DNA from 2 places in the Nocardia sp. NPDC059177 genome. Region 1 is predicted to be linked to the other one. Evidence: riboswitches for the same ligand, from Rfam matches in the RefSeq annotation. Region 1 holds a riboswitch; the other holds the start of a gene.

Evidence for each region. A riboswitch is a leader RNA that binds a small molecule or an ion and turns the genes downstream of it on or off. The one in region 1 is predicted to bind S-adenosylmethionine.
Region 2: it holds a riboswitch for S-adenosylmethionine, as region 1 does, so the genes downstream of both, ACFXK0_RS19560 (rhodanese-like domain-containing protein) here and ACFXK0_RS20865 (bifunctional o-acetylhomoserine/o-acetylserine sulfhydrylase) in region 1, are expected to answer to the same signal.

The regions. Positions count from the first base shown of each region.
Region 1 is NZ_JBHZBX010000017.1:20,732-24,133, reverse strand. Features, by position in the region: gene ACFXK0_RS20865 (bifunctional o-acetylhomoserine/o-acetylserine sulfhydrylase) at 1-1,189, opposite strand, end outside; SAM riboswitch class IV at 1,270-1,380, opposite strand; gene ACFXK0_RS20860 (polysaccharide lyase family 1 protein) at 1,550-2,809, shown strand; gene ACFXK0_RS20855 (BTAD domain-containing putative transcriptional regulator) at 2,891-3,402, shown strand, end outside.
Region 2 is NZ_JBHZBX010000015.1:57,579-60,980, forward strand. Features, by position in the region: gene ACFXK0_RS19555 (O-succinylhomoserine sulfhydrylase) at 1-1,096, opposite strand, end outside; gene ACFXK0_RS19560 (rhodanese-like domain-containing protein) at 1,107-1,523, opposite strand; SAM riboswitch class IV at 1,541-1,658, opposite strand; gene ACFXK0_RS19565 (hypothetical protein) at 1,705-2,295, opposite strand; gene ACFXK0_RS19570 (FAD-dependent oxidoreductase) at 2,355-3,402, shown strand, end outside.

The DNA.
Region 1 (3,402 bases):
GCGAGTGCGTGGTCGAGGCCGGGTGAATCACGAGAGAACGCACATCACCGATGTTAGCGACATGGCTGTGGAGGCTGAGCGCGTCCACGAACTTCTTGCCCGCATCGACGCCACCGGCCAGCTCGAAGGCCACGATCGCGCCCGCGCCCTTGGGCGCCAGCTGCTTGATCCGCTGGTGCCACGGCGAGGACTCGAGCCCCGCGTAGTACACCTGCTCCACGCCCGGCTGCGCGGCCACGAACTGCGCCACCGCCTCGGCGTTGGCCACGTGCCGCTCGACGCGCAGGCTCAGCGTCTCGATGCCCTGGGCGATGAGGAAGGCGTTGAACGGCGAGACCGCCGCGCCCAGGTCACGCAGCAGTTGCACGCGCGCCTTGAGCGCGAACGCGGGCGCGCCCAGGTCGGCGAACACCGCGCCGTGGTAGCTGGGATCGGGCTCGGTGAAACCGGGGAAGCGCGCGTTGCCGTCGGCGTCGCGCACGGTCCAGTCGAAGGTGCCGCCGTCGACGATCACGCCCGCGACCGCCGCGCCGTGCCCGCCCAGGTACTTGGTGGCCGAGTGCACGACGATGTCGGCGCCGTGGGCAAGCGGCTGGATCAGGTACGGGGTCGCGACGGTGTTGTCGACGATCAGCGGGATGCCCGCCGTGTGCGCCACCTCGGCGATGCCGGGGATGTCGAACACGGCGCTGCTCGGGTTGGCGATGGTCTCGCCGTAGAAGGCCTTGGTGTTGGGCCGGATGGCGGCCTGCCACTGCGCCAGATCGTCGGGGTCGTCGACGAAGGAGACCTCGATGCCGAGCTTGGGCAGCGAGTAGTGGAACAGGTTGTAGGTGCCGCCGTAGAGGTGCGGGCTGGACACGATGTGGTCGCCGGCGCCGGCCAGGTTCAGGATCGCGAAGGTCTCCGCGGCCTGGCCCGAGGCCAGCAGCAGCGCCGCGACGCCGCCCTCGAGCGCGGCGACGCGCTGTTCCACCGCGTCCTGGGTGGGGTTCATGATCCGGGTGTAGATGTTGCCCGGTTCGGCGAGACCGAACAGCGCGGCGGCGTGGTCGGTGTCGCGGAAGGTGTAGGAGGTGGTCTGGTAGATCGGCAGTGCCCGCGCGTTGGTGCTCGCGTCGGGGGCCTGGCCCGCGTGGATCTGCTTGGTCTCGAAGGACCAGTTCTCGGGCAGGGCAGAGTCGGTCATGAATTGCTCCAGGATTGTTTGCCGGTGTCTCGCGTCAGCTGGGTCGGATCGACGGACAACAACACATGGGGGCCTCCTGCAATGCGCGCTTGCTCTCGACCTTCGAGAGCCCGGTCATCACCCGGAGCACCCCGCCGCAGCTGGAGGGTTGCCGACCAGCGAGCCGGGGCTTGGCGCTGGTACTCATGACCTTGCCGTCATGTTAACCGGCGATCTCATCCGTGCGGAAATTTCCCCCCATTTCATCGCCAACATCACTGGCCGGTCGGCGTGTTGCGCGCGTGCCGAATTTTAAAAACCGACCAATCTCTCGATATCTGAGGTTAGGCTGCCGCCGAACCTGAACGAGAGGGGTAACCGATGAGGGTCGGATCGACACTGTTTCTCGCACTCGCGCTGGTCGTGGCCGGTGCGGGTCCGGCAGTCGCGCAGTGCACGGAACCGCCGGGCGACGCCGTGCAGAAGGCGCGCGAACACCTCGCCGCCGACGACGGCTGGGCGGCCGCCGACGGCGGCACCACCGGGGGCGCCGACGCGGCCCAGGACCAGATCTTCACCGTCCGGACCCGGCAGGAACTGAAGGACGCCGTCGCGGGCGACACCCCCAAGATCGTCGTCGTCGACGGCCACATCGAATTCCTCGCCGACTGCGCGTCCTACCAGGATCCCGGCTACACCGAGCAGAAATACCTCGACACCTACCGCGACACCACCACCATCTCGCGCGGCTCCGTCGAGGACGCGCGGCAGCGCTCGGCGAACAACCAGGAACGCGACATGGTGATCGAGGTCGGCTCCAACACCACCCTGATCGGCCTGCCCGGCGCGAAGATCACCGGGCTCGAACTCGGGCTCACCCGGGAGAGCAACATCATCATCCGCGACCTGGAAATCCAGGACGCCTACGGCTGCTTCCCGCGCTGGTCGGGCTACGACTGGAAGACCTACAACTCCACTATCCGGATGGAGGGCGCCCGGCACGTCTGGCTCGACCACCTCACCCTCGGCGACGGCACCCGCACCCTGGCCACCGAGACCACCCAGTACGGCAAGACCTACCTGCACCACGACGAACTGATCACCGTGATGAAGGGCAGCGACCTGATCACCATCTCGTGGTCACGCCTGCACGACAACTTCAAGCCGGTGATGCTCGGCGTGCTCGACGACGGCGCGTCGAACACCGGCAACACCCGGGTCACCATGCACCACAACCTGTTCGACAAGACCGTGCTGCGCTCGCCCACGGTGTACTACGGCCAGGTGCACCTCTACAACAACTCCCACGTGGCGCCGCCGTCGACGTGCTGCTGGTACTACCAGTGGGGTGTCGGCACGGATTCGGCGATCTACGCCGAGAACAACGTGTTCACCGGCGGTATGCCCGAGGTCCGCGACATCCTGTGGAATTTCGGCGGCACCGCCGTCCACGAGACCGGCACCCTGGTCGCCGGCGAGCCGGTGGATCTCGTCGCGCAGTTCAACGCGAGTACCGACCCGCGCGATCCCGACCTCGGCACCGACGTCGGCTGGCAGCCCACCCTGCACGGTCCGATCGATCCCGCCGAGCAGGTTTCGGCGATCGTCGAGGCGGGCGCGGGAGCGGGCCGGACCGGGTGAGGCCCCTGCCACCGCCCTGACATCGGATGTTAGTTTTCGGCTATCGAAGGTGCGCGACCGGACGAGGCCGTCCGTATCGAAATGTTCGGACCGTTGCGGGTGGCCGTCAACGGAGATTTCGTCCACCCCGGAAGTCCCCGCCAGCGCGCGCTGCTGACCCGCCTGGTGCTCGCGGCGGGGCAGGTGGTGGCCACCGATCGGCTCATCGAGGACATCTGGTCCGGCTCGCCGCCCGCCAAGGCCGGCGCCGCGCTGCACGTGCACGTCTCCAACCTGCGGCGCATTCTCGAACCGGCCAGGCCGGCGCGGGCACCGGCGCGCGTGCTCGTCTCCGAACCGCCGGGCTATGCCCTGCGGCTCGATCCGGCCGCGGTCGACGTGTGGCGCTTCGAGGCGACGATCGCCGCGGCGCGCGGCAGTGCGCCCGCGGTGGCCCACCGGCTGCTCGGGGCCGCGCTGGCGGGCTGGACCGGTGACCCGTTCGCCCCGTTCGCCGACCGCCCGTGGGTGCTGCCCGAGATCGCGCGGCTGACCGAACTGCGCTGGACCGCGCTCGAACGCCGCGCCGAACTCTCCCTCGACCTCGGCCACCC
Region 2 (3,402 bases), on a different contig from region 1:
TGGCTCGGTGGGTGGTGGTGGCGGGGTGAGTGATCAGGGTTTTGGCGTCGCCGAGGTTGTTGGAGATGTCGATGATGCGCAGGCGGTTGAGGACCTCGAAGGCGCGCTTCTTGCCGTCGTCGCCGGCGAGTTCGAAGGTGACGACGGTGCCGCCGCCGGACATCTGGGAGGTGGCCAGGGCGTGCTGCGGATGTGATTCGAGGAAGGGGTATTTCACCCAGTTCACGGACTTGTTCGTTTCCAGGAACTGGGCTACCCGCAGCGCCGATTCGGTGGACTGGCGCACGCGCAGCGGCATGGTCTCCAGGCCCTTGAGCAGGGTCCAGGCGTTGAACGGGCTCAGTGCGGGGCCGGTGTGGCGCATCAGGTTCTTGACCGGGCCGTCGATGTAGTCCTTGGCGCCGAGGATGGCGCCGCCGAGTACGCGGCCCTGGCCGTCGATGTGCTTGGTGCCGGAGTAGACGATCACGTCGGCGCCGAGTTCGAAACCGCGCTGTAGCAGCGGGGTGGCGAAGACGTTGTCCAGCACCACCTTCGCGCCCGCGGCGTGCGCGAGCTCGCCGACTTTGCGGACGTCGACGAGGGTCTGCATCGGGTTGGCCGGGGTCTCGAAGAACACGGCTTGGGTGGGCACCGAGAGGGCCTGCTCCCACTGCTCGAGGTCGTCACCGTCGACGAAGACGGTCTCGATGCCCCAGCGCGGCAGGATCTCGTTGCACACCACGAAACAGGAACCGAACAGGCTGCGCGCGGCGACGAGCCGGTCGCCTGCCTTCAGCAGCGCGCCCAGCGCGGTGAACACCGCCGACATGCCGGACGCGGTCGCGAAGGCCGCTTCGGCGCCGTCGAGCAGGCGGATGCGCTCCTCGAACATGGCCACCGTCGGGTTGCCGTAGCGGGAGTAGACGAAATGCTCGACCTCGCCGGTGAACGCGGCCTCGGCGGCCTCGGCGCTCTCGTAGACGAAACCCGAGGTCAGATACAGCGCCTCGGAGGTCTCCTCGAACCCGGAACGGCGCACGCCGCCGCGCACACCGAGGGTGGCGGGGCCGACGCCCTCGGGCAGTGGCTTGTCGAACGAACCACCGGTGATCATGCGTTTCTCCTTATGCCTGACGCCACGGCAGGCCGACCGCGCGCCAGCCGACACTGCCGCGCTGCCCGAACGCGTCGGGGCCGCCCTCGAAACCATCCAGCACGTTGTAGGACGGGGTGATGCCCGCCGCGGTCGCCACGGTCGCCGCGCCGATGGAACGCTGCCCGGAGCGACACAGGAACACCACGGGCGCGTCGTCGGGCCGCCCGGCCAGGGCCTGCTCGAGTTCCGCGCCGAAGGTCGGATTGCGGGTTCCGGTGCCGTCGACCCATTCGATGAAGTGGGCCGGGCGCTCGATGGAGCTGGTGTCGGGGATGCCGATCTGCGCCCACTCACCTTCGGTGCGCACGTCGACCAGCACCGCGTCGGGGTGCTCGGTCAGGATCTCCCACGCCTTCTCAGGGGTGATGTCGCCGGCGTAAGTCATGTCGAACCTCCTGCGTGAATCCGCTCTTGCCGTGCCGGTTGTCCGGGCACACGGCCAGGTCGTCACCCGGAGCACCCCGCCGCGGAGGAGGGTTGCCGACCAGCGAGCCGGGGCTTGGCGCTGGTACTCATGACCTTGCGATCTGAGATTGCCCCGGCAGTGGTCACCGTGTCAAACAGTGCTACGGCGCGCAGACCAGCCAGTCGCCATCCACCCTGGTCAGGTTCCAGGTGCTGGTGGACGATGTGTCGCCGATCCGCACGGTGGCGTCGATCTTGGCCCGGTCGCCGTTCACCGTGGCCTTGTCGAAACCCTTCTTGTCGATCGTCACTTCCGATTTCGGGCCGCCGAGCCGCTCGGTGAGGCCGGACTTCTGCTCGTCGAAGCCGGGGCAGGCGACACCCGGCGGCGGACGCAGCTCACTGCGTGAGCGCGCGTCGATATAGTTGGTGACGGCGGCCGCGAACCGGTCGGCCTCTGTGACATTTTTCTCAGCGGGTGAAAGCAGCCCGCCCAGCACGATGCCGGTGAGCACGAGGATCGCGATCACCGCGGCCGCGACGAACGGGACGATGGATCGCTTGTCGGTCTGATCCACCACCACGGGCTGGTCTTCCGCGCCTGTTTGCTCCTCGTCCATGTTGTAATCCTGACAGACCCGATGCGGGCAACGACACCGCGCGCCGGGTGGCCACGGCACCGCAGATAGAATCGCGGAGAATGCGGCCTGCTGCCGGGGTGTACAGGCAGCTGCCAGCAGCCGGATCGCCAACTTAGCCTAAGCTAAATTTGACGCCGTCAATAGTTCTCGACCAAAGGGTGCACGTAGAAATGACCGAACAGAGTGCAGCGACTCGCCCACTTCGCATCGCGATCGTGGGTGCCGGCCCGGCCGGTATCTACGCCGCCGACGCGTTGATGAAGTCCGATGCCGAGGTGTCGATCGACCTCTACGAGCGCATGCCCGCGCCGTTCGGCCTGATCCGCTACGGCGTCGCCCCCGACCACCCACGCATCAAGGGCATCATCACCGCCCTGCACAAGGTGCTCGACAAAGAGCAGGTCCGCCTGCTCGGCAATATCGACTACGGCACCGACATCACCCTCGACGACCTGCGTCAGTTCTACGACGCGGTGATCTTCTCCACCGGCGCCAACGCCGACCGCGCGCTGCCGATCCCCGGCATCGACCTCGACGGCTCCTACGGTGCCGCCGACTTCGTGTCCTGGTACGACGGCCACCCGGACGTGCCGCGTTCGTGGCCGCTGGAGGCCGAGAAGGTCGCCGTGCTCGGCGTCGGCAATGTCGCCCTCGATGTGGCGCGCGTGCTGGCCAAGACCGGTGACGAGCTGCTGCCGACCGAGATCCCGCCGAACGTCTACAAGGGCCTCAAGGCCAACAAGGCCGTCGAGGTGCACGTCTTCGGTCGCCGCGGGCCCGCGCAGGCCAAGTTCACCCCGCTCGAGCTGCGCGAACTCGACCACTCGCCGACCATCGAGGTCATCGTCGATCCCGAGGACATCGACTACGACGAGGGTTCCGAGGCCGCGCGCCGCAACTCCAAGCAGGTCGACATGGTCGCCAACACCCTCGAACAGTGGGCGATCCGCGACCAGGGCGACCGCCCGCACAAGCTGTTCCTGCACTTCTTCGAGTCCCCGGCCGAGATCATCGGCGAGGACGGCCAGGTCGTCGGTCTCAAGACCGAGCGCACCCAGCTCGACGGCACCGGCAATGTCAAGGGCACCGGCGAGTTCAAGCAGTGGGACGTGCAGGCGATCTACCGCGCTGTCGGCTACCTGTCGCAGAACGTCACCCAGTTGCCGTTCGACGATCAGGCCGGCACCGTGCCCAACGAGGCCGGTCGCGTGATCGTCG